One region of the Natranaerobius trueperi genome, then DNA from elsewhere that is predicted to be linked to it. Evidence: a T-box and tRNA genes for the amino acid it is inferred to sense, from the RefSeq annotation. Region 1 holds a T-box; the other regions hold tRNA genes.

The links. The T-box of region 1 lies ahead of thrS (threonine--tRNA ligase). A T-box ahead of a tRNA ligase gene usually reads a tRNA of that ligase, here a tRNA-Thr.
Region 2: it encodes a tRNA-Thr, which carries the amino acid that the T-box ahead of thrS (threonine--tRNA ligase) is inferred to sense. The anticodon was not compared.
Region 3: it encodes a tRNA-Thr, which carries the amino acid that the T-box ahead of thrS (threonine--tRNA ligase) is inferred to sense. The anticodon was not compared.

The regions. Positions count from the first base shown of each region.
Region 1 covers NZ_NIQC01000036.1:1,369-9,196, reverse strand. Annotated here, with positions in the region: gene CDO51_RS11740 (potassium channel family protein) at 1-324, opposite strand, end outside; gene CDO51_RS11735 (TrkH family potassium uptake protein) at 356-1,696, opposite strand; gene rplT (50S ribosomal protein L20) at 1,818-2,171, opposite strand; gene rpmI (50S ribosomal protein L35) at 2,214-2,405, opposite strand; gene infC (translation initiation factor IF-3) at 2,449-2,970, opposite strand; ribosomal protein L20 leader region at 3,010-3,168, opposite strand; gene thrS (threonine--tRNA ligase) at 3,224-5,134, opposite strand; T-box leader at 5,192-5,420, opposite strand; gene CDO51_RS11710 (DUF445 domain-containing protein) at 5,467-6,069, opposite strand; partial or broken gene CDO51_RS15550 (IS30 family transposase) at 6,204-7,244, opposite strand; gene ytxC (sporulation protein YtxC) at 7,353-7,828, opposite strand, start outside.
Region 2 covers NZ_NIQC01000033.1:13,988-21,815, reverse strand. Annotated here, with positions in the region: gene surE (5'/3'-nucleotidase SurE) at 1-139, opposite strand, end outside; gene CDO51_RS11430 (amidohydrolase) at 155-1,450, opposite strand; gene CDO51_RS11425 (ComEC/Rec2 family competence protein) at 1,519-2,385, opposite strand; gene CDO51_RS11420 (tetratricopeptide repeat protein) at 2,375-3,448, opposite strand; gene CDO51_RS13900 (DNA-directed RNA polymerase subunit beta) at 3,569-3,727, shown strand; gene CDO51_RS11410 (Mur ligase family protein) at 3,749-5,317, shown strand; tRNA gene CDO51_RS11405 (tRNA-Asp) at 5,418-5,494, shown strand; tRNA gene CDO51_RS11400 (tRNA-Thr) at 5,500-5,576, shown strand; tRNA gene CDO51_RS11395 (tRNA-Tyr) at 5,583-5,670, shown strand; tRNA gene CDO51_RS11390 (tRNA-Gln) at 5,730-5,804, shown strand; tRNA gene CDO51_RS11385 (tRNA-Asp) at 6,324-6,400, shown strand; tRNA gene CDO51_RS11380 (tRNA-Thr) at 6,406-6,482, shown strand; tRNA gene CDO51_RS11375 (tRNA-Tyr) at 6,489-6,576, shown strand; tRNA gene CDO51_RS11370 (tRNA-Gln) at 6,636-6,710, shown strand; partial or broken gene CDO51_RS15540 (IS30 family transposase) at 7,209-7,828, opposite strand, start outside.
Region 3 covers NZ_NIQC01000004.1:65,533-73,360, reverse strand. Annotated here, with positions in the region: gene thyX (FAD-dependent thymidylate synthase) at 1-189, shown strand, start outside; gene rlmB (23S rRNA (guanosine(2251)-2'-O)-methyltransferase RlmB) at 186-923, shown strand; gene CDO51_RS03120 (NYN domain-containing protein) at 934-1,467, shown strand; gene sigH (RNA polymerase sporulation sigma factor SigH) at 1,574-2,215, shown strand; tRNA gene CDO51_RS03110 (tRNA-Tyr) at 2,294-2,381, shown strand; tRNA gene CDO51_RS03105 (tRNA-Gly) at 2,386-2,459, shown strand; tRNA gene CDO51_RS03100 (tRNA-Met) at 2,468-2,544, shown strand; tRNA gene CDO51_RS03095 (tRNA-Thr) at 2,564-2,641, shown strand; tRNA gene CDO51_RS03090 (tRNA-Met) at 2,647-2,723, shown strand; gene tuf (elongation factor Tu) at 2,907-4,109, shown strand; gene rpmG (50S ribosomal protein L33) at 4,295-4,444, shown strand; gene secE (preprotein translocase subunit SecE) at 4,501-4,692, shown strand; gene nusG (transcription termination/antitermination protein NusG) at 4,737-5,261, shown strand; gene rplK (50S ribosomal protein L11) at 5,285-5,710, shown strand; gene rplA (50S ribosomal protein L1) at 5,782-6,480, shown strand; ribosomal protein L10 leader region at 6,546-6,693, shown strand; gene rplJ (50S ribosomal protein L10) at 6,715-7,245, shown strand; gene rplL (50S ribosomal protein L7/L12) at 7,308-7,685, shown strand.

The DNA.
Region 1 (7,828 bases):
TTTTCCATGCATTTTATTTTGTGCTTTTACTACAACATACCCTACACCGAGCTCTTTTGCTATTAAAGTAGCCATAATACTCGCTTGAATGTTTTCTCCAATGGAAATGATTACTACATCAAAGTTTCTAAGTCCAATTGAAATAAGGTTTTTTTCAACGGTCGCATCTGCTTGGATTGCATGAGTAACTTCTTTAGAAGCATCCTGTACTTTATTTTCTGATTTATCAACAACTAAAACATCATAACCCATATTAGTTAATGTGTAAGCCACACTTGAACCAAATCTACCAAGTCCAACAACTGCGAATTGTTTTTTCTTCATACTATTTCCTCCTTGCTTTCAATAACTAACATTAGCCAATTAATAAGCGTTCTTCAGGATATCTAACACCAGTTTTTTCTTTACCTCTTGCAAAAGCAAAAGCGAGAGTTAATGGTCCAAGTCTACCTATAAACATTGTCACAATAACTATAGCTTTTCCAACTGGTGTCAAATTAGGTGTTATTCCTTTAGACAATCCTACTGTTCCAAAAGCAGATATTGTTTCAAAAAGAGTTTCTTCAAAAGTCGCATTTTCTGTAATCATTAAAAGTGTAGCTACAATAAACACAAGGACTAGTGAAATAAAGATAATAGCCAAAGCTTTATTAATTAAACTATACGGTATTCTACGCTCTAAGAAATTAACATCATGAGTACCACGGATAACAGCATTTACTGTTAACAGTAATGTACCAAATGTGGTGGTCTTTATTCCACCACCAGTTGAAGCAGGTGACGCACCTATGAACATTAATACCATTAAAAATAAAGTAGTGGGATTAGTTAACTCATCAGTCGGTAGTACATTATACCCTGCAGTCCTTGGTGTTGCACCGGTAAAAAAAGCACTCCAAATTTTAGATCCACTATCGACCGCTCCAAGAGTTTCTGGATTATTCCATTCTAAAATAAGTACTACAAAAAATCCAATAACAAGTAGAATACTTGTTATAAGTAAACTTACTTTAGAGTGAAAGCTAAGCCGTTTTAGATTTCTTGAACGCTTAAGGTCTACTAATACAGTAAATCCAAGACCCCCAAAAATAAATAATAAAGGAATTATAATAGATATTATTGGATCTTCAACAAAAGGGGTTAAACTTCTATACTCTCCGATAATATCAAACCCAGCATTACTAAATGCACTTATTGAGTGAAATAAACCATAAAACATACCAGTTGCATAATCTAAATCTAGAAGTTGAGTAAATCTAAAACCTAATATTATTGCAGCTATTCCTTCAACAATCAAAGTTAGAAATATTATGTATTTAACAAGACGAACAAGACCTTGTAGGTCAAATTGATTAAATTGTTGTTGAATTACAATTCTTTCTTTCAAGGTTATCTTACGACCTAGTGCCATAAAAATCAAAGTGGCAACTGTCATAAAGCCCAAACCACCCATCTGAATTAAAACCATGATTACTGTCTGGCCAAACATTGTAAAGGTAGTACCTGTATCGACAACTACTAATCCTGTAACACAAACTGCTGATGTAGCAGTGAATATTGCATCTAATAATGGTACTCTATCACCATTAACAGCTATAGGTAAACTTAATAATATTGTTCCTATTAAGATTAAAGATAAAAATCCTAGTACTAATATTTTAGCTGGGTTGAATGTTGTCTTGTCTCTTACTACCATTACTATATCACCCCACTGTAATTATTATTAGAATTTCAACCATATTTTAAACTTTAAAATCAATATTATAGCACTAAGAAAAATAAGGAACCCTTTCTGAAGAGTTCCTTAATGATTTATCTTATACGTGTTTTTTTGCAGTTTCTACTAATTGATCAAAAGCTTGTTCATTATTAATTGCCATATCAGCTAACATTTTTCTATTAACTTCAACTTCAGCTTTTTTCAATCCATTGATAAATTTATTGTATGAAAGCCCTCTTTGTCTACAAGCAGCGTTAATTCTTGCAATCCAAAGCTTTCTAAAATCTCTTTTTCTAGTTCTTCTATCTCTATAAGCATAGTTAAAAGATTTCATAACCTGCTGATTTGCAATTTTAAATAAACGGCTTTTAGAACCACGATAGCCTTTAGCAAGCTTCAAAACATCATTATGACGTCGACGTCTAGTAGTTCCAGTTTTTACTCTTGGCATTTTCTTCTACCTCCTTTTTAATGACTATATTTATAACTGTTATTATGGAAGAAGCTTTTCGATACGTTTTTCATCAGCCTTTCTCATAACAGTCGCTTTCCTTAAGTTACGCTTCCTTTTAGGGCTCTTTTTAGTAAGAATATGACTTGTAAAAGCTTTATTTCTTTTAACTCGACCTTTACCCGTTTTCTTGAAGCGTTTAGCTGCACCTTTATGAGTTTTCATCTTAGGCATGATTTTATCCTCCCTTCCGTATGTTAGCGTATTTAGAAATATATTATTGGTCTTTTTCTTGTCTTGGGGCTAATACCATAATCATATTTTTCCCCTCAACACTAGGTTTTTTCTCAACTACTGCAATATCTTTCACTTCATTTGCTAACTTTTCACAAAGCTCTCGACCTATTTGTGGATGAGTAATTTCTCGTCCTCTAAACATAATGGTCACTTTCACTTTGTCTTCTTTTTTCAAGAATTTTGTAGCATTTTTTAATTTAGTATTAAAATCATTGTCTTCAATGTTTGGTCTTAACTTAACTTCTTTTATATTCATTGTCTTTTGCTTTTTCTTTGCTTCTTTTTCTTTCTTATTTTGTTCGTACTTAAATTTACCATAATCCATAATACGACACACTGGCGGTTTCGCCTGTGGAGCAACTGTTACTAAATCTAATCCTTCTTCTTCTGCAATTTTCATTGCTTCTTTAGGGTGCATAATTCCTAACTGTTTACCGTCCTTACTAACAACTCGAATTTCTCGAGCTCTAATTTGCTCATTTACAGGTAGCTCTTTGCTAATATTTTTTCACCTCCTGAGAATTATACATAAATAGTATTAAACATAATAAAAGAGCGAGTATCAATACTCGCTCTTTTTAGCCGAATTTATACACTATTAACCATAGTCTAAAAATAGACACAGTCATAGAATTTTATCACGGCAACCTTACGAACTATACGTTGTAAGGTGAGAAGCGAGTAGCTTCTACTTCTTTCCTATTTAGTTCAGTGGTAGTATATCATCTAGCTTATCAAAAGTCAATCATACACTGTTATTCTTTTCTATCTATTTTTTGTTTAATTTCATCTGCAATATCAGTTGTATTACGTGAACCTAAATCACCATCTTCACGTGTTCTCACAGATACTGATCCATTTTCAACCTCTTCATCTCCTACAATTAACATATAAGGAGTTTTCTTCATTTGAGCATCTCTAATTTTGTACCCAATCTTTTCGTTTCTAGTATCAAGTTTAACTCTAATTCCTTTTTCTAGAAATTCTTCTTGAACTTTTTGTCCATACTCAATATGCCTATCTGCTATAGGTATAATCACAGATTGTACTGGAGAAATCCATAGCGGAAACTTTCCTTCATAGTGTTCAATTAGTAATGCAAAAAACCTCTCTAACGCTCCATATACAACTCTATGAATCATAACTGGTCTATGTTTTTGGCCATCTTCTCCGATATAAGTAAGGTCAAATCTTTCAGGAAGTAAGAAATCTAACTGAATAGTACCACATTGCCATGAACGACCAATAGCATCTTCTAACTGAAAGTCTATTTTAGGACCGTAAAATGCACCGTCTCCTTCATTAATAATATAATCAATACCACGTTTTTTAAGTACCGTTTCTAGTGCATTTGTAGCTTTATCCCAAATTTCATCTGGTCCCATAGCTTTTTCTGGTTTAGTTGAAAGTTCAACATAATAATTAAATCCAAATTTTTGGTAGAATTTATCAATTAAATTAATAACTCGTTCAATCTCTTGTTCAATCTGAGAAGGTAACATAAAAATATGAGCGTCATCTTGGGTAAAGCTTCTTACTCTCATAAGACCATGAAGTGCACCTGATAATTCATGTCTATGTACTTTACCTAGTTCACCAACACGTAATGGAAAATCACGATAACTGTACATATTATTTTTATATACAAGCATAGCCCCAGGACAATTCATAGGCTTAACAGCATAATCTTCTTCATCTATCTCTGTAAAGTACATATTCTCTTTATAATGATCCCAGTGACCTGATCTTTCCCACAATTGACGGTTTAATATAATTGGAGTGTTAATTTCTTGATAACCTGCTTTTTGGTGTTCTTTTCGCCAAAAGTCAATAAGTTCATTCATGATTATCATACCGTTGTTATGATAAAAAGGAAATCCTGGAGCTTCTTCATGTAAGCTAAATAATTCTAGCTCTTTTCCTAATTTCCTATGATCGCGTTTTTTCGCTTCTTCTAACCGATGTAAGTATTCTTCTAATTGAGATTTCTTAAGAAATGAAGTTCCATAAATTCTTTGTAACATGGGACGTTTTTCATCGCCACGCCAATAAGCACCAGCCACTTTTAATAAATCAATAGCAGTTTCCTTGATTTTACCAGTAGAAGTTAAATGTGGTCCCTGACAAAGATCAATAAATTCCCCTTGTTGATAACAAGTTATTTCTTCTTGTTCATCTAAGTCTTTAATTAACTCTACTTTGTATTCTTCACCCATATCTTCAAACATTTTAATAGCTTCGCTTCTTGAGTACACTTTTTTCTCAATAGGAAGATCTTCTTTAATAATCTTTTTAATTTCCTTTTTAATTTTTTCTAAATCATTATCTGAAAGTGATTCATTTAAGTCTAAATCATAATAAAAGCCATCTTTTATTGCTGGTCCTATACCTAATTTAACTTCATCAAATAACCGTTTTACAGCTTGAGCTAACACATGAGCTGATGTATGACGATATACTTCTTTTCCTTCTTCTTCATCAAAAGTTACAATATCAACTTGACAGTCATCGGTTAACTCATAATCCATCCCAACTAATTTACCATCAACTTTTGCCCCCATCGCTTCCTTCGCTAAACGCTTACTAAGTTCTAAAGCTAAATCATACACAGTACTATTTTTTGATAGTTGTTTTACAGAACCATCTTTTAAAGTAATATTAATCATACTATCCCTCCTCACTTATTTTGCTAATAAAAATAACCTCTCACCCCGTGTCTTTGACATCGGGACGAGAGGTTTACTCGCGGTTCCACCCAACTTAACTATATTCTTAAAAAAAGAATATAGTTCGCTCTACCCCATAAGGCAGGGCTGCCTGACGACTTACTTACTTCAGTCTCAAGCTCCGAGGTGGTCTTCTAGTAGTCTCCGGTGTTATCTGCTTCCAGCCATGGCAGATATTCTCTGGTTCCAGAATTCACTACTATACTGTCCTCTTCATCGCTTTTCATCGGTAATGATTGTTATGAAAATTATATTCTTTTGTTACCTGCTTGTCAATAGAAAAGATAAAGAAAAATAAGTTGAAATAGACCAACTACAAAACCTAGTATACTCCCTAGAGTTTCAATAAACTTAAACTCTTTTCTCGCAACTCGAAGTACTAGTTTCTCTACCTCTCGGGTATCTAAATTCATAATTTCCTTTTTAATTAGTTTTTCGATATCAATATAACTAGTTAAATCTTGAAGTATTATTTGAAAGTTATTATGTAGAGATGTTTCTATATTACGACCAATTGACTGTCTCACATTTTCAATAACTCTCTCTCTAATATACTCGGGTAAATACCTCAATCTTGTTTGTAACTTTTCTTTAATAGCTTTTTCAACTGACCTTTGAATCTTATTTATCGTCCTATATTCGTCAATCTCTTCAATTAATTTTCCTGAGGGGAGTAGCTCTTTAGCCACAACTCCCCCTATACTTTGTGCAATTTCTGATTTTCTTCGTGATAATAAACCTTGAATTTCGATATCTAATATGGGTAAGCTGATTTTTTCATGGGGCCAAAAAAGAAGTTTGATTGCTATAAAATTAGTAAGCCAACCAATTAAACTAGAAATTATCGGTATAAAAATAACAGTTGAAGATAACATAGAATATGCAGTCCCCTTATAGTTTTATATTATATCCAATTCAATGCCTCGTAATACACATAAATCACAACTCATTTTCTAAGCTAAATTGCAATATTAAATTGAACTAGTTTCCAACTGTAATATAAAAATTGTTACTCCAGTAGAACACTACACTGTTCTAAGAACGCCTCGTCGGAGATAAGTAGCCAAGGATCCGTCTGGGTAAGGTATTGCACCAGGTTTGAACTCTAGCAATTGCTTGTGATGAAAAATCAGAGAGACTCTTCCCTTTTGGGATGAAACGTCTAATCAAGCTGGTATGTCGTTCGTTAGTTCCTCTTTTTCCAGAAGAGTAAGGATGTGCAAAGTAAACTTTGGTGTTTAGTTTTCTCAAAAGATGCTAGATCTGCAAACTCTAGACCATTATCAGCAGTAAAGCTCTTGAAGACTTTTGAAAAACTATCACCCATTTCATAAGCCAGGTTTGCTAAAGTTTCTTGTACAGCTTCAGTCGTTTTAGCAGGAATCTTACGTATAATTTCTTTGCGAGTTTTCCTCTCAGTAATAGTTAGTAACACAGGTTCAGTTGTTTTCTTAACAATCACGATGTCAATTTCCTAGTGACCAAATACTTAACGATCATTTACTTCTTTAGGTCGTTCGCTAATACTCGTTCCTAAAATCTTTTTATGTTTTCTAATTCGTTTAAGTTTAGTCCTGCGTCTAGTCTTTAGCGGTAGATCAATGTTTTTAATATTGAGTAAACCTGCATCAACGTAATTATAGAACGTTTTAGTTGATACCATAGTTTCTTTAGGGAATTTGTTTTGTCTTTTGAGAGACCCACAAATAGAATCCAAAGAAAACTTGGGATTCCAAAACAAATTTGTAGCATGATTGATGAATTCTTCACATTGTAAAAACTTAAATTTAGGTCCGCAGTTATTTCGGTTCTTTTCATATATTCTTTTAGCTGTATCTGGATAATAAATTTGACATAGTCTAAGAGCCTTGATTTGAGTTAGGTTACTGTGCCTTTAGTTTATTTCGAATAGTGTTTGATGCTCTATTTAAAATTTTACCGATAGCGTATGGGCTGTAGCCTTGTTTATGCAGTAACTCAATTTTTCCTTGCTCGAAATCATTTAGGTGTTTATTATTGCGGGAGTTGGTGTATCATTAAAGTGATCCATAGTGTGCACCATTCCTGTAATTAGTTTTTTTCTGGCGAATTAATTATATTACAGTTGGGTCCACTATGGAGTTTTTATTTAGTTCAATTTGATTTTACAATTAAGCACTCATTTTCTAATATACCTTTCGCAAAGCTTACAATTTGTACAGTAATTAACCCTTCCTGAAAAGATAGTCTCTACAGCTTCAAAAAAATCTAATTCTGTATCATATTCTTTTTTTGTAGTTATTGAATTTTCTTCAGTATGAATTATAATTTCTTTAGGGGTTAAAGCTATTACAGCGGACATAAAAAGTTCTTCATCTCTAGCACCAGTTTCTTCTTCATTAACAATACTTTCTAAATACTCTCTTGAAAAACTTTCCCATAGTTCATTTTTTAGTTCAAATTGTTCTTTTCTGTATATTAAATGAACTTTACCTACTCTACAAGGTTGGTCTTTCACAAAGTATTGTAGTACAGACAAAAAATCTTCATATTCTTTTTTCATTAAATATTCGTTAATTAACTCATCTAAAAGATTATCTAAAACTTCTATAAACCATTTTAATCTAAACCTTAAAAAACCTTCAATATCTAAGT
Region 2 (7,828 bases), on a different contig from region 1:
TAGCATGACCAGTAGCACTTTGTTCTCGGTCTGGTGCTACTACTATTGGTTCTACATTCGGTTTATTTGATAATTCTTTTGCCATAGCATATATACCTGGAGCATATATACCATCATCATTTGTAAGTAAAACTTTCATTTTATCCCTCCAAACCTAAGCATTAATAATTTCTTTAGCATGTTTATTAGCTTCATGGTAGATCTTTTCGAGATCAAGATGTAAAAACTCCTTATCTTTCATTAATACTTTACCATCTACTATTACAGTGGAAATGTTTTGTGAATTGCATGAATATATTATATTTGCAATTGGATTGTGCTTTGGGTACATATCTGGGGAGTTTTTATCAACCAAAATTAAATCAGCTTTATAACCAGGACTTATCTTTCCTAGCTTATTTAGCTTTAAAGATTTTGCTCCTTCACTAGTTGCCATTTTTAATACAGTTTCTGCTTCTAATAAAGTAGGATTTTTGTGAAAACCCTTTTGTATTAATGAAGCTGTTCTAGCTTCTTCTAAAAGATCTAAATTATTATTAGAAGAAGGTCCATCTGTTCCTAAAGATACATTGACATCTTTTTCTAGCATTTTATCAATAGGTGCAATTCCCGAACCCAGTTTTAGGTTACTTCCGATATTATGACTGACAGAGACTTTTTTCTTTGATAAAACTTCTAAGTCATTATCATCTAAATGTACACAATGAGCTGCTAGTGTTGGTCTATCAAAAACACCTATATCATTGAGATAAATCACTGGTGACTTTCCATATTCTTTAATACTATCTGAAGTTTCTCCTTCTGTTTCTGATACGTGTATATGGATAGGAACCTTCAGTTCTTCTGAAATTTCTATTGATTTCTCAAGAAAACTTGTAGGACATGTGTATGGTGCATGTGGAGCTAACATACAAGTTATTCTACCATCCGCTTCATTATTCCAGGTTGAAATAAATTCTTTAGCTTCGTATAAACTTTCTTCACCTTTAAAACCAATCATCCCTCGCGAAAGTGACGCTCTAATTCCTGTTTCTTTAACTGCTTTTGCAACACTATCCATATAAAAGTACATGTCAGCAAAACTAGTTGTACCTGTTCTTATCATTTCAACAATTGACAATAAAGAACCCCAATACACACTTTCATCACTCAAATTAGCTTCTGCTGGCCATATCTTATTTTCTAACCAATCCATAAGTGCCATGTCGTCTGCATAACTTCGAAATAAACTCATGCCAGCATGAGTATGTGTATTGATAAATCCAGGTAACAAATAGTTTCTTTTAGCATCAATTACTCTATTTACTTTAGATTTAAGTTCATCATCAAAAGGCTCTTCACGTATATTTGTGATGACATCACCTTCTACTAATACATAACCAGGATCTAATATCCCCTTTTCAGTCAAGGTAATTACAATAGCATTTTCAATAATCAAACTATTGCTCAACAAAAATTCCCCCTTTAATATTCTAACAGTTACTTAATTCGCTAAATATATATAAATTCCTTTCATAACTAAAGATTCCAGTCTACCTTTTTACCATCTGTTTTAAAATTCATATTTCCCGTTTGTCCAGTTCTTTCAATATGAATGCCTCTTTTTCGTAAAGAATGCATCAAATCTTGGTCAGGCAGATTCAAAGGATTATCTGATCCTCCCATAATAACCGCAATTTGGGGAGAAACTAAATCTAGAAAATTATCAGAAGTTCCTTTTTTATCACCCATCCTACTTACTTTTAAGATATTAATATTCGTAGGTACTTCAAGATCTAATAGGCCCTCTTTCCCCAAGGCTCCTGTAAATAAAAAAGATATGTCCTTATATTTTAAGAGAATAACTAGAGAATTATCTCTGACGTCGTTAAATTTAGCTCTACTTGGATATATAGCTTTTAAAGTCAAGTTATCTGTTTCATAAATACAATCCCCAGCCCTACCAACTTTGTGAGTATCTACTTTTTTTCTTACAGAAGATAAGTATTTTTTAAATGTATCAGTTTGTAAAGCTGTACCAGGATCTATCACTCTTTTAACATGAAAGTTATTAACTATATCTGGTACACCTCCAATATAGCTAGAATATGGATTAGAAATAAGTAGTGTGTGAATTTCTAAAACATCTAGTTGTTTTAGATACTCAACTAATTTATCACTACTATATTTAGAACCACTGTCAATTAATATCACTTTATTTTCAGGGGTAATAATTATACTAGCCTCTCCATTTATTGAATCAACAAAATGAACCTCCATTTTGTTATTTTTAGGTTTTTGATATCTTTCAATTAAATCATTACCAGCTTCGACATGTAGGTCTATTGTCAATGGAAGCATAAATAACCCAAGGATTACCAAAAGAATATTTGATTTAACTTTCACCGCTGTCACCTCGGTTTTTATTACTATCACTATGTGTTACCTTATAAGAATATTTTTGTGATAATTTACGAGCTTTTTCATACTCTTTTTTAGCAAGATGTTCTTGATGCTTTAAATGGTAGACAACACCTAATTCAAAATGTATTTCTTCATGCTTCGGGTTTATTGCGAGCGCTTTTTTCAAATGATGCATAGCCCTATCTAAGTCACCTAGATATGTATGTGCTTTACCTATATTTAAATGAAGTTCCCAATCAGAATCACTATCTTCAGAGATATGTAGTGCTTTACTAAAATATTTAATACTGTTATTTAGATCACCTAAGTTAAAATAAATAACACCACAATTATAAAAAGTATCCACTAATTCAGAAGAGTAATCACAAGCCCTTAAAAAATATGTTAAAGCCTTTTCCTGTTCATCCTTATTTACATAAATATTTCCAATTGCATTATACAACATAGCCTTTGCTTCATTATCTTCTACTAAAGCTAAAACTAACCTAAACTTTTTAAGTGCACTATCATATTCTTCACGATACATATGCGCTAATCCTAAAAAGTAATGACCCATTATCATATCTGGATCTTCGTTTACTACATTTTCAAATTCTGCTTTTGCTTCATCTAACATAGAAAGATCAAAATACCCAAGTCCTTTTCGAAATGACTTTATACTATGATCTCTTGATTCGCTACTTTCTTCTAAGGTAGTGTTAGCAGGTAAACGGTCTGAACTTTCTTTTTCGTATGTGTCATTGGTTTCACTTTCTATCTCTTTTTGTATTTTAGAATAAAAATCCTCTGGTAAGCCCAGGTAAGCTGATATTAAACTATCATCTAACTGGTCAGGTATATCTAAACCATATTCATCTTGAATAGCCCATAATTTCTCTTCAAACTGTAGCCAATACCCAATACATTTATCTATTTCTTTACGAAGATCCACTAACTTTTGGTTTACATCTTTACTTTGGGTTTTATGGGGATTTTTTTTGATATCTTCTTCAATTTGATTTAATTCATTAAATATTTCTTGAAATTGTTCATCAAAAGTAGACATTTAAACTTCCCTCCTTGTAAATCTGTTATTATTATGCAATTGATTTCACCTATTAAATTTTATATAATCGTGATAAACTTCAATATGAATGGACAAACTATAATGATTAGGAGTGAAATTATGAGTAAACATCAAAAGATTTTAATTATAATCGCATTGTTAATCGCTGCATTTTTGGCTGGATTCATCTTTGGTTTTGGATATATTGCCGAAAACCCTTTTGAAGCGTTTAGATTAGAAACATGGCGTACTTTTTTTCAACAATTAAGATCATTTTAACAATGTAGAGAGGTGTCAAAAATGCAATTACAAGAACTTATAAAAAACTATTCAATAAAGGAGATTTATCATCCTAATAAAACTGATGTTTCTATTGATTTTAAAATATCAGGCTTGAATTATCATTCCCAAAAAGTTTCGAGTAATGAGTTATTTTTCTGTATAAAAGGAGTAAAATTTGACGGTCATAATTTTGCAATGGATGCCTATGAAAAAGGAGCTATTGCTTTAGTCGTAGAAAAAAGGTTACCTAATGTTCCAATCGCTCAAATTGTAGTAGCTGATACCAGATTAGCCTTATCTTATCTAAGTTCAATATTTTATAGCAAACCTTCTAAAGACCTGACTATGATAGGAATAACTTCTACTAATGGTAAAACTACTACTAGTTATATGATAGATAATATATTAAGTTCTAATCATCTTACAGGCTTAATTGGTACTGTTGTAGTAAAAACTGGTGATGAACTTGAAGAAGCTGGGTTAACCACACCAGAATCATTAGATCTTCAAAAATATTTATATAAAATGAAATTAAAAAATCTCCCTTATTGTACTATGGAAGTTTCTTCTTCTGGGTTGGAGTTAGAACGAGTATCAGCTGTAGATTATGATGTGGCTATAATAAATAATATAGCCCGTGACCACATTGATTTACATGGATCTTTTGAAAAATACTTTAGAGCAAAAAAACGATTGGTCGAAGAATTAACATCTAATAAAATTGCTATCTTAAATGTTGATTGTGAAAATACTAGAAAATTAATTAATTATACCAATGCTAGAGTTATCACTTATAGTGTCAAAGGAAATGACGCTATGGTTCAGGTTGATGACCTAGATCTATCAAGTGGGCGTGGTAATTTTACTATTAATATTAAAGAAGCTTTACCAACAGTGTTAGATAAAAAAGTTCAACAACAACACATTAAAATCCAGCTTAATGTATTAGGACTTCATAATGTATACAATGCAACTTCTGCTGCAATCGCTGCATTAGCATTAGATAAAAGTTCTGCTACTATACAAAGAGAACTACTAAGATTCGGTGGAGTAGAACGAAGATTTCAATTAATATATAATCAAGAATTTAAGATTATAGATGATCATTTTGCTAATTCCGGAAATATTGCTGTAACTCTCGAAACATTACGTCATATGGAATACAATAAACTGAAACTACTTTATGCAATTCGTGGTGGTCGAGGTATAACAGTCAATCGAGAAAATGTTGAAACACTAATCAAATGGGCTAATAAGCTTGATTTAAAAGAAATTTATGTGACATCTAGTGTGGAATGTGTAGATGAAAAAGATAAAGTTTCAAAAGAAGAACTTGATTTAACCATAGATCTATTAGAAGAAGCGGGTTTACAAGTTATTTACTATGATAACTTAGATAATTCAGTTAAAAGTGTGCTACAAAACCTAACAACTGGTGACGTTCTTTTATTTGCAGGGTGTCAAGGAATGGATCCTGCAGCAAAAATAGCACTGAATCATCTATATAATAACCTTTCATCTAAAGAAAAAGAACACAAAGGTGAAGAAGTCTTAGCTCCTCTAAAAAATAGAATAGCAGGTATGTAAAACTTAAATAGCCTTGTGAAATATTCTAAAAATTTTTGACTCTAAAAATCCCTTGACCATAAGTTTTCAATGTTGTATACTAATAAATGTCGCAAGGCAAGGGGCTGTAGTGAAGCGGCTTAACACGCCTGCCTGTCACGCAGGAGACCGCGGGTTCGAATCCCGTCAGCCCCGCCATATATGCTGACGTGGCTCAATTGGCTAGAGCAGCTGACTTGTAATCAGCAGGCTGTGGGTTCGAGTCCCACCGTCAGCTCCATTTTTTGGAGAGATACCCGAGTTTGGCCAAAGGGGGCAGACTGTAAATCTGCTGGCGTTAGCCTTCGAAGGTTCGAATCCTTCTCTCTCCACCAATTTATTTAGATGTTATTACATAACATCTTTTTTATTTGTCTAAACTACTTAATAACATTGGGGCGTAGCCAAGTGGTAAGGCACGGGGTTTTGGTCCCCGCACGCGCAGGTTCGAACCCTGCCGCCCCAGCCAAAGAATGTTACCTCGAGTAAACTACTCGAGGTTTTTTTAATTGAAAACTTAAATCCCCTCCACTCTATTTCGTTACTCACTAAACTGTTCAAATTAGTTTATTCAAACTAAATTTAATGTAATCCCTATTCTTATTATCAAAATTACAACATATAACTCATTCTTTCTTTCAAGGACCAAGAAATGTTTCATCTGTAAGAGCTTTTTAAACATCATTGAGACTCTTCCCTATTCAGTTAGGGCTAAACAAGGTGTTGTCATCAGTTAGCCCTTCTTTTTAAGAAAACTGATATATCAAAAACGCTTTTTAGCCTAAACTTTCTTAGATAGTAATTAAATTTACTGCGCTTTTTTTATTTTCATTTTCCTTTAATGATCACTCTTGCAAATAAATATATCGCAGTTAGGTTCATTTTTTTAAAGAATTACCATTTTAAAATCTATTAAATTTATGATTTTTAAAAAAATCCCTTGACCATAAGTTTTCAGTGTTGTATACTAATAAATGTCGCAAGGCAAGGGGCTGTAGTGAAGCGGCTTAACACGCCTGCCTGTCACGCAGGAGACCGCGGGTTCGAATCCCGTCAGCCCCGCCATACATGCTGACGTGGCTCAATTGGCTAGAGCAGCTGACTTGTAATCAGCAGGCTGTGGGTTCGAGTCCCACCGTCAGCTCCATTTTTTGGAGAGATACCCGAGTTTGGCCAAAGGGGGCAGACTGTAAATCTGCTGGCGTTAGCCTTCGAAGGTTCGAATCCTTCTCTCTCCACCAATTTATTTAGATGTTATTACATAACATCTTTTTTATTTGTCTAAACTACTTAATAACATTGGGGCGTAGCCAAGTGGTAAGGCACGGGGTTTTGGTCCCCGCACGCGCAGGTTCGAACCCTGCCGCCCCAGCCAGAGAATGTTACCTCGAGTAAACTACTCGAGGGTTTTTTTATTGAAAACTTAAATCCCCTCCACTCTATTTCTTTACTCACTAAACTGTTCAAATAAGTTTATTCAAACTAAATTTAATGTAATCCCTATTCTTATTATCAAAATTACAACATATAACTCATTCTTTCTTTCAAGGACCAAGAAATGTTTCATCTGTAAGAGCTTTTTAGACATCATTGAGACTCTTCCCTATTCAGTTAGGGCTAAACAAGGTGTTGTCATCAGTTAGCCCTTCTTTTTTAAGAAAACTGATATATCAAAAACGCTTTTTAGCCTAAACTTTCTTAGATAGTAATTAAATTTACTGCGCTTTTTTTATTTTCATTTTTCCTTTAATGATCACTCTTGCAAATAAATATATCGCAAGTTAGGTTCATTTTTTAAAGAATTACCATTTTAAAATCTATTAAATCGTGAATTTCAATATTAAATTGAACTAGTACCAACTGTAATATAAAGTCATTCGAGTAAAACCTCACACTGTTCAAGCACAAAAGCTTCATCTGGCGTTAGATAATCAAGGATCTGTCTTGGCAAGGTATTGCACCAAGTTTGAACTTAGCAATGGCTTCTCGCGAATAATCAAGTAGGCTTTTACCCTTCGGGATAAAACGTCTAATAAGGCCATTATGGCGTTCATTAGTACCTCGCTCTCCAGAAGCATAAGGATGAGCAAAGTAAACCTAGGTATCGCTAGTTTTTTCTAACCGACGCAAGTTCTGCAAACTCTAATCCATTATCAGCAGTAAAGTTTTGAATACTTTAGAAAAAGCATCGCCCATTTCAAAAGCCAGTTTTGCAAAACTTGTTGAACTGCTTCAGCAGTTTTAGCAGAAATTTTACGCACTATTTCTTTTCTAGTTACCCTTTCAGTAATAGTGAGTAATACAGGCTAAGTTTTTGTTTTCTTACCAATTAAGGTATCAATTTCTCAGCGGCCAAAGTGCTGACGCTCATTTTACTTCTTTAGGTCGTTCGCTAATACGAGTCCCTAAAATCTTTATGTGCCTTACTCTTTTAGGTTTTGTGGAACGTCTAGTCTTTAGTGGTAGATCAATATTTTTAATATTGAGTAAACC
Region 3 (7,828 bases), on a different contig from region 1:
AGACTAAGATGTTGTAATAGAGCGCAGTGGGAAATTAGGAAGTTAGCTAAACAAATGTTATATGAGGTTAAAGAAGTTGCTCCTGTAATATTTGAAAAAGAGGGTGCTCAATGTGACGTTGACGGTACATGTCCAGAAGGTAGTAAAAGTTGTGGTAAGTATAAAGGAGTGGCAAAAAAAGAATTATGAGTAAAAAAGAGCTAATCATTGGGAAAAATTCTGTGAAAGAAGCTATTCAAGGAACAAGGAAAGTATATAAAGTTTATGTTAATAAAGAGTTGCACCCTAAATCCAGAAATGAATTGGTAAATAGTGCAAAGAAAAGCAACATAACTTTACAACAACTTTCTAGAGAAGAATTTGAACAGAAGGTTCCTTCAGGTGAGCACCAAGGTGTTGCTGCAGAAGTAGAGCCATTTAAGTACCACACACTAGAAGAAGTATTAGATAATGCAGAAAAAAAGAATAAAGCTCCTTTTCTCCTGATTTTAGATCATTTAACAGATCCTCAAAATTTAGGCGCAATACTAAGAACAGCTGATGCTGTAGCAGTAGATGGTGTAATTATTCCAAAACGGCGAAGTGTTGATATCACACCTAATGTAATCAAAGCTTCTAGTGGAGCATCGGAATATGTACCAGTTATTAAAGTTTCTAATCTTCGCCAAGTAGTGTCTAAGTTGAAAGAAAAGTGGATTTGGGTTGTTGGTGCTGATATGGATGGTGACACAGTATATTATGAATCAGACCTCAAAGGACCACTTGCTTTAGTGATGGGAAGTGAAGGTTTTGGAATAAGTGAAAAACTAAAGAATGATTGTGATTTTTTAGTAAACATACCTATGGTTGGGAATGTTAATTCGCTTAATGTAAGTGTTGCTACTGCATTACTATTATACGAACGCTTTAGACAAGAAGGGTAGCGAGCTTGGGTTGCAGGAGAAATGGAGTGATTTTTTGACTGACTATTTAATTGTAGACGGTTACAATATCATAAATGCTTGGACAAATCTCAAACAAACTGCCGAGGAAAGTCTTGAAATTAGCCGTTTGGAACTTATCGAAGAACTTGCTAAATTCAAAAACATTTTATGGAAACAAATAATAGTAGTTTTTGATGCACATTTAACTAAAGAAAAAAAACGTCACACAGAGGAAAGTTCTGGCGTTATGGTAATCTTTACCCAAGAAGGGGAAACAGCTGACAGCCTTATTGAAGCACTAGTATATGAACTGGTGACCCAAGGAAATGTAGAAGTAGCTACTTCTGATTGGCAGGAACAACGAGTGATTTTAGGTAAAGGAGCCGCTAGATTGTCGGCTAGAAACCTAAAAGATATTACTAATGCGACGACGCAACGTATACGTAAACGTTATATCAATAAAGATGATAGTAAAAATACTTTGGGGAATCTTTTAGATGAGAGGATGAAAGAAAAACTTAATAGCTTTCGACAAAGTGATTAGTTTTCCCTTCTTTTACTTGACGATTTCTTTTTAGTTAATGTATAATTATTATGTGTTAAGCTAATATAAGCTTGTTACCCGAGAATATAAACCGGAGGCGATGCATGTGAGTCAAGGCGCTCAGGATATTTTCCAGAAGTATGATCTCAAAAGTGATGAAGATGTGGCTAGAAGAGCTAGAGATGGTTGTCATGAATCATTAGAGTTTTTAATTGGCAAGTATAAAAATTTCGTTCGAGCTAAAGCGAGGTCATACTTTTTAATTGGAGCGGACCGTGAAGATATTATACAAGAAGGTATGATTGGTTTATATAAGGCAATAAGGGATTTTCGAGGGGACAAGCTATCGTCGTTTAAAGCCTTTGCAGAACTATGTATAACACGTCAAATAATAACGGCAATAAAAACTGCTACCAGACAAAAGCATATTCCTCTAAATTCTTATGTTTCTTTGGATAAACCAATTTATGATGAGGATTCGGATAGAACTTTATTAGATGTGATTTCTGGCGTTAGAATAACTGACCCTGAATATCTAATGGTAAATCGGGAAGAATATAATAATATCGAGTTAAAGATGACAGAAATCCTTAGCAGCCTTGAATGGAAAGTTCTTATGCTTTACTTAGAGGGTAAAAGTTACCAAGAAATTGCTATAGAGCTTAATAGACATGTGAAATCGATTGATAATGCCTTGCAAAGGGTGAAAAGAAAGTTAGAACGTTATCTAAATATTAGAGCTGATTAATTTCAACTTAAGGGTTGACTTTTGTTTAGAATAAATGTATAATTACACATGTCATTGATGAGACAGCGTAAAAATTATGGAGAGATACCCGAGTTTGGCCAAAGGGGGCAGACTGTAAATCTGCTGGCGTTAGCCTTCGAAGGTTCGAATCCTTCTCTCTCCACCAGCGAGCGGGTGTAGCTCAGTGGTAGAGCCCTGGCCTTCCAAGCCAGTTGCGTGGGTTCGATTCCCATCACCCGCTCCAGCAAACGACGCGGGGTGGAGCAGCCTGGTAGCTCGTCGGGCTCATAACCCGGAGGTCGCAGGTTCAAATCCTGCCCCCGCAACCATTTGAATATTATGGAGCGAGCTCGCGTAGCTCAGCTAGGTTAGAGCGCATCCTTGGTAAGGATGAGGCCACCGGTTCAAATCCGGTCGTGAGCTCCATACATGGCGGCGTAGCTCAGTTGGCTAGAGCATGCGGTTCATACCCGCAGAGTCCGGGGTTCGAATCCCTGCGCCGCTACCATTTAAACCTTAAATATGTGAAACGCATATTTTTTTTGTTTTTAATTGAAACTGCTATATTTTTTGATTTTTATGAACGATTCGATTATAATTGAAGTGGACATGTCAGAAAATTTCAAAGATCACGTTTAAAGGTTTATGGACGGTGGCATTATCAATCAAACATAAGTAAGGAGGATTAAGTATGGGTAAAGAAAAGTTTGAAAGAACGAAACCGCATGTTAATATAGGAACCATTGGTCACGTTGACCACGGAAAGACGACTTTAACAGCAGCAATGACTACTTGTATTTCATCAGCTGGTGGAGCAGAGAGAATGGATTATGATAAGATTGACCGTGCTCCAGAAGAGAAAGAGCGTGGAATTACAATTAGTACTTCCCACGTTGAGTATGAATCAGACAATCGTCACTATGCACACGTAGACTGCCCAGGACACGCAGACTATGTAAAGAACATGATCACTGGTGCAGCACAGATGGATGGTGCGGTACTAGTAGTTAGTGCAGCAGACGGACCTATGCCACAGACAAGAGAGCACATCCTACTAAGTCGTCAGGTAGGGGTTCCTCATATTGTAGTATTCTTAAACAAAGCAGATATGGTGGATGACGAAGAACTATTAGAACTAGTAGAGATGGAAGTAAGAGATCTATTAAGTGAATATGACTTCCCAGGAGACGATACTCCAGTTGTAACAGGTTCAGCATTAAAAGCTACTGAATGTGGATGTGGAGATCGCGAATGTGATAGCTGTGGACCAATTTGGGAGCTAGTAGATGCAATTGATGACTACATCCCAACTCCAGAGCGTGATGTAGATAAGCCATTTATCATGCCAATTGAAGACGTGTTCAGTATCACAGGACGAGGGACAGTTGCAACAGGTAGAGTAGAGCGAGGAGACGTTAAAGTAAACGACGAAGTAGAAATTGTAGGTATGGCAGATAAGCCTAAGAAGACTGTTGTTACTGGAGTAGAGATGTTCAGAAAGTCAATGGATTCAGCAGAAGCTGGAGACAACATTGGAGCATTACTACGAGGGGTAAACAGAGAAGATATAGAAAGAGGTCAGGTATTGGCCAAGCCAGGAAGTATCAATCCTCATACTCATGTTAAAGCAGAGGTTTATGTACTAAAGAAAGAAGAGGGAGGACGTCACACTCCATTCTTCCCAGGTTATAGGCCTCAGTTCTTCTTCAGAACAACAGACGTTACCGGTGTAATTGAACTACCAGAAGGAGTAGAGATGGTAATGCCAGGAGACAACGTACAGATGGAAATTAAGTTGATTACTCCGATCGCTATTGAAGAAGGTTTAAGGTTTGCTATCCGCGAAGGTGGTAAAACTGTTGGTGCTGGTGTTGTAGCTAGCATTGTTGAGTAGGATAGAGGCCAGGGCATAGTCCCTGGCCTTTCGATTTCTTTTAATGTATATTAGATTAAGTATACTACACTAAAAAATGTAACAATCATTGTTAGTTAATCTGTTGACATACAGTTTATGTTGTGATAGATTTGTAAAAGTGATAAACTGGCTATAAGCAGTGTTTCTACCAGGAGGTGCTAAAGATGCGAGTTAAAATAACTCTTGAGTGTACTGAATGCAAACAGAGAAATTACAAGAGCTATAAAAATAAACAGAACGATCAGGACAGAGTTGAATTGAACAAGTACTGTAGATTTTGCAATCGTCATACACTTCACAAAGAAACCAAATAACAATTCAATCAAGATCGTATGTTAATTACTGAGTCATTTAAAAAGGTGGGAGTGGTATGGGTTTCTTTCAGAAGGCTAAAAAGTTCTTAAAAGAAACAAAGTCCGAGCTGAAAAAAGTAAATTGGCCTAATAAGCAACAGTTGATAACATATACTGGTGTAGTATTTATGACTGTTGCATTAGTTGGTGTATATTTCTGGATCCTAGATACAGGATTCTTAGGTATAATTCAGCTTATAATCAACTAAAATTTTTCAAATAGGAGGGAAGGGATCTAGTGGTCCCTGATACTATGGAAAACAATTGGTTTGTAGTTCATACTTATTCTGGGTATGAAAACAAAGTTAAAACTAACTTAGAAAAAAGAGTCGACTCCATGGGTATGAACGACAAGATTTTCCGAGTGATAGTTCCTACTGAAACACAAGTTAACATTAAAGACGGTCGCAGAAAGGAACAAGAGAAAAAAGTTTTCCCAGGGTATGTATTAGTTGAAATGGTATTAGATGACGATTCATGGTATGTGGTTCGAAATACTCCAGGAGTGACAGGGTTTGTCGGTTCTGGCACTAAACCTGTACCCCTTAGCCAAGATGAAGTTGCAGGTATTATGAAACAGATGGGGTATGAAGAACCGAGAAAAGATGTTGACTTAGAAGTAAACGATGAAGTTAAGATTCTAGAAGGTCCATTTGAAAACTTTAATGGTAAAATTGAAGAGGTATATCCTGATAAAGAGAAAATTAAAGTGACTGTTTCTATGTTTGGTAGGGAGACGCCTGTAGAACTTGATTTTGACCAAGTTAAACAAGTGTAAAAGAGAAAATAGGAGGTGAGATCATGGCTAAAAAGGTTGTTCAAGTAATAAAGCTACAAATCGAAGCCGGGAAAGCGACGCCTGCTCCACCTGTTGGTCCTGCTTTAGGTCAGCATGGTGTTAATATAATGTCTTTTTGTAAAGAATTTAACGACAAAACTGCTAATCAAGCAGGTATGTTAATTCCGGTAGAGATCTCTGTTTACGAGGACCGCTCATTTACCTTTATCACTAAAACACCACCTGCTGCTGTTTTATTAAAGAAGGCTGCTGGTATTGATAAAGCTAGTGGTGAGCCTAATCTTAATAAAGTAGCAACAGTTGGTAAAGATAAAGTAAAAGAAATTGCAGAAATTAAAATGCAAGATATGAATGCAGCTGATTTAGAAGCAGCCATGAAAATGGTTGAAGGTACAGCTCGCAGTATGGGTATTGTTATCGAAGGTTAATCACCTTCGATAATTAAAATAAAAGTTTCGTGGGAGGGTGATCCCGCTAAAACCACAAGGAGGTTAGTATTATGGCCAATAAAAGAGGGAAAAGATATTTAGAACTATCTGAAAAGATAGATAGAAGCACTCTATATGCACCAGAAGAAGCGTTTAATTTAGCTAAAGAAGTAAGTAAGGCTAACTTTGATGAAACGGTTGAAGCTGCATGTAGATTGGGTGTTAATCCTAAATACAATGACCAGCAAGTTAGAGGTGCAATCGTCTTACCTCATGGAACCGGAAAATCAATGAAAGTTGTTGTGTTTGCAAAAGGTGAAAAAGCACAAGAAGCTGAAAACGCTGGTGCTGATGTAGTAGGTGCTGAAGATCTTGTGAGTAAGGTTGAAGAAGGCTTTCTAGATTTTGATGTTGCTATTGCCACTCCCGATATGATGGGTCTTGTAGGTAAACTAGGTCGAGTATTAGGGCCTAAAGGGTTAATGCCTAACCCGAAAGCAGGAACAGTTACCAATGATGTAGCAAAAGCTGTTACAGATGCTAAAGCTGGTAAAGTTGAGTTCAGAGTTGATCGTGCAGGTAATGTACATGTTCCTATTGGAAAAGCATCATTTGAAACTGAAAAGCTAAAAGAAAACTTTGAAGCTCTTATGGATGCTATTATTAAAGCAAGACCTGCTGCTGCAAAAGGGCAGTATTTGAAAAGCGTTTCAGTTTCTACTACGATGGGACCAGGTATCAAAATAAATCCTCAACAAGTGACTGGTTAAACTTAATTGAAAAGTGTTTGCCAAAGAAACACGATTATGATAATATAATCTTGTCGTTAAACTAAATAAAGTCCTTCGACTAACCGTAGACAGTAGGTGCCCTTTGGCTTAAAACCCTACCGAGGTTAGAGAATTTTTTAGGTGAAGTGTATTCACTATACCTATATAAAAGTCTCTACCTGTCTTACGGTTGGAGACTTTTTTGTTTTAAATGAGCTATAGGAGGTGAAAGGCTTGAAAAAAACTCGGCAACAAAAAGAACAATTGGTACAAGAACTTACTGAAAAACTTTCTAATTCACAAGGTGCCGTACTAGTTGACTATCGTGGGCTTGATGTTTCCCAGATGGAAGAGCTTCGAGGAAAGTTAAGAGAAGCAGAAGTAGATTTCAAAGTAGTTAAAAATACATTGACTAAAATAGCCGCAGAAGAAGTGGGGATTGAAAATCTAGATAGTCACCTAGAAGGACCAATTGGAATTGCGTTTGGCTTTGAAGATCCAGTAGCCCCTGCTAAGATCTTGAATGACTTTGCTAAAGATAATGAAGAACTAGAGTTAAAAGCTGGAATTTTAGAGGGCTCTGTGATCGGTGAAGATAAAGTTAAAGAGCTTGCCAAACTACCTAGCCGAGAAGAACTACTTGGAAAAGTTGCAGGTACATTCCAGGCTCCTATTACTGGATTTGCAAGCACTTGCCAAGGAGTTATTCGCAAGTTTGTATATGCGGTTGAAGCTGTTCGCAAGGAGAAAGAAGAGGCAAGCTAATTCACTTGTCAACTAACTATACTAAAATTTGAATATTAAAAATCATGAGGAGGTATACAAAAATGTCTAAAGTACAAGAAATTATGGATATTGTAAAAGAAATGACTGTTTTAGAATTATCAGAACTGGTTAAGGAAATGGAAGAAGAATTTGGTGTTAGTGCTGCTGCACCTGCAGCTGCTCCAGCGCCTGCAGCAGGTGGAGATGCTGGTGCTGCTGAAGCTGAACAGACTGAATTTGATGTTGTATTAAACGATGCTGGACAGAAAAAGATCCAAGTTATCAAAACTATCAAAGAAGCTACTGGCATTGGTCTAAAAGAAGCTAAAGCTTTAGCTGATGAGCTACCAAAAGCAGTTAAAGAAAAAGTTAGTAAAGAAGAAGCTGAAGACTTAAAAGCTAAGATTGAAGAAGCTGGTGGAGATGTAGAAATTAAGTAATCTGAAAAATGAGCACCTTGTGAGAAGACAAGGTGCTCTTATTTATCTGAAAAAAATATTGACTTTATGTCTATGTTATGTTAATATCTAAAGATGCTATGAGATAATACGACTAAATATTTTCTAACTTATATAATTTAAGT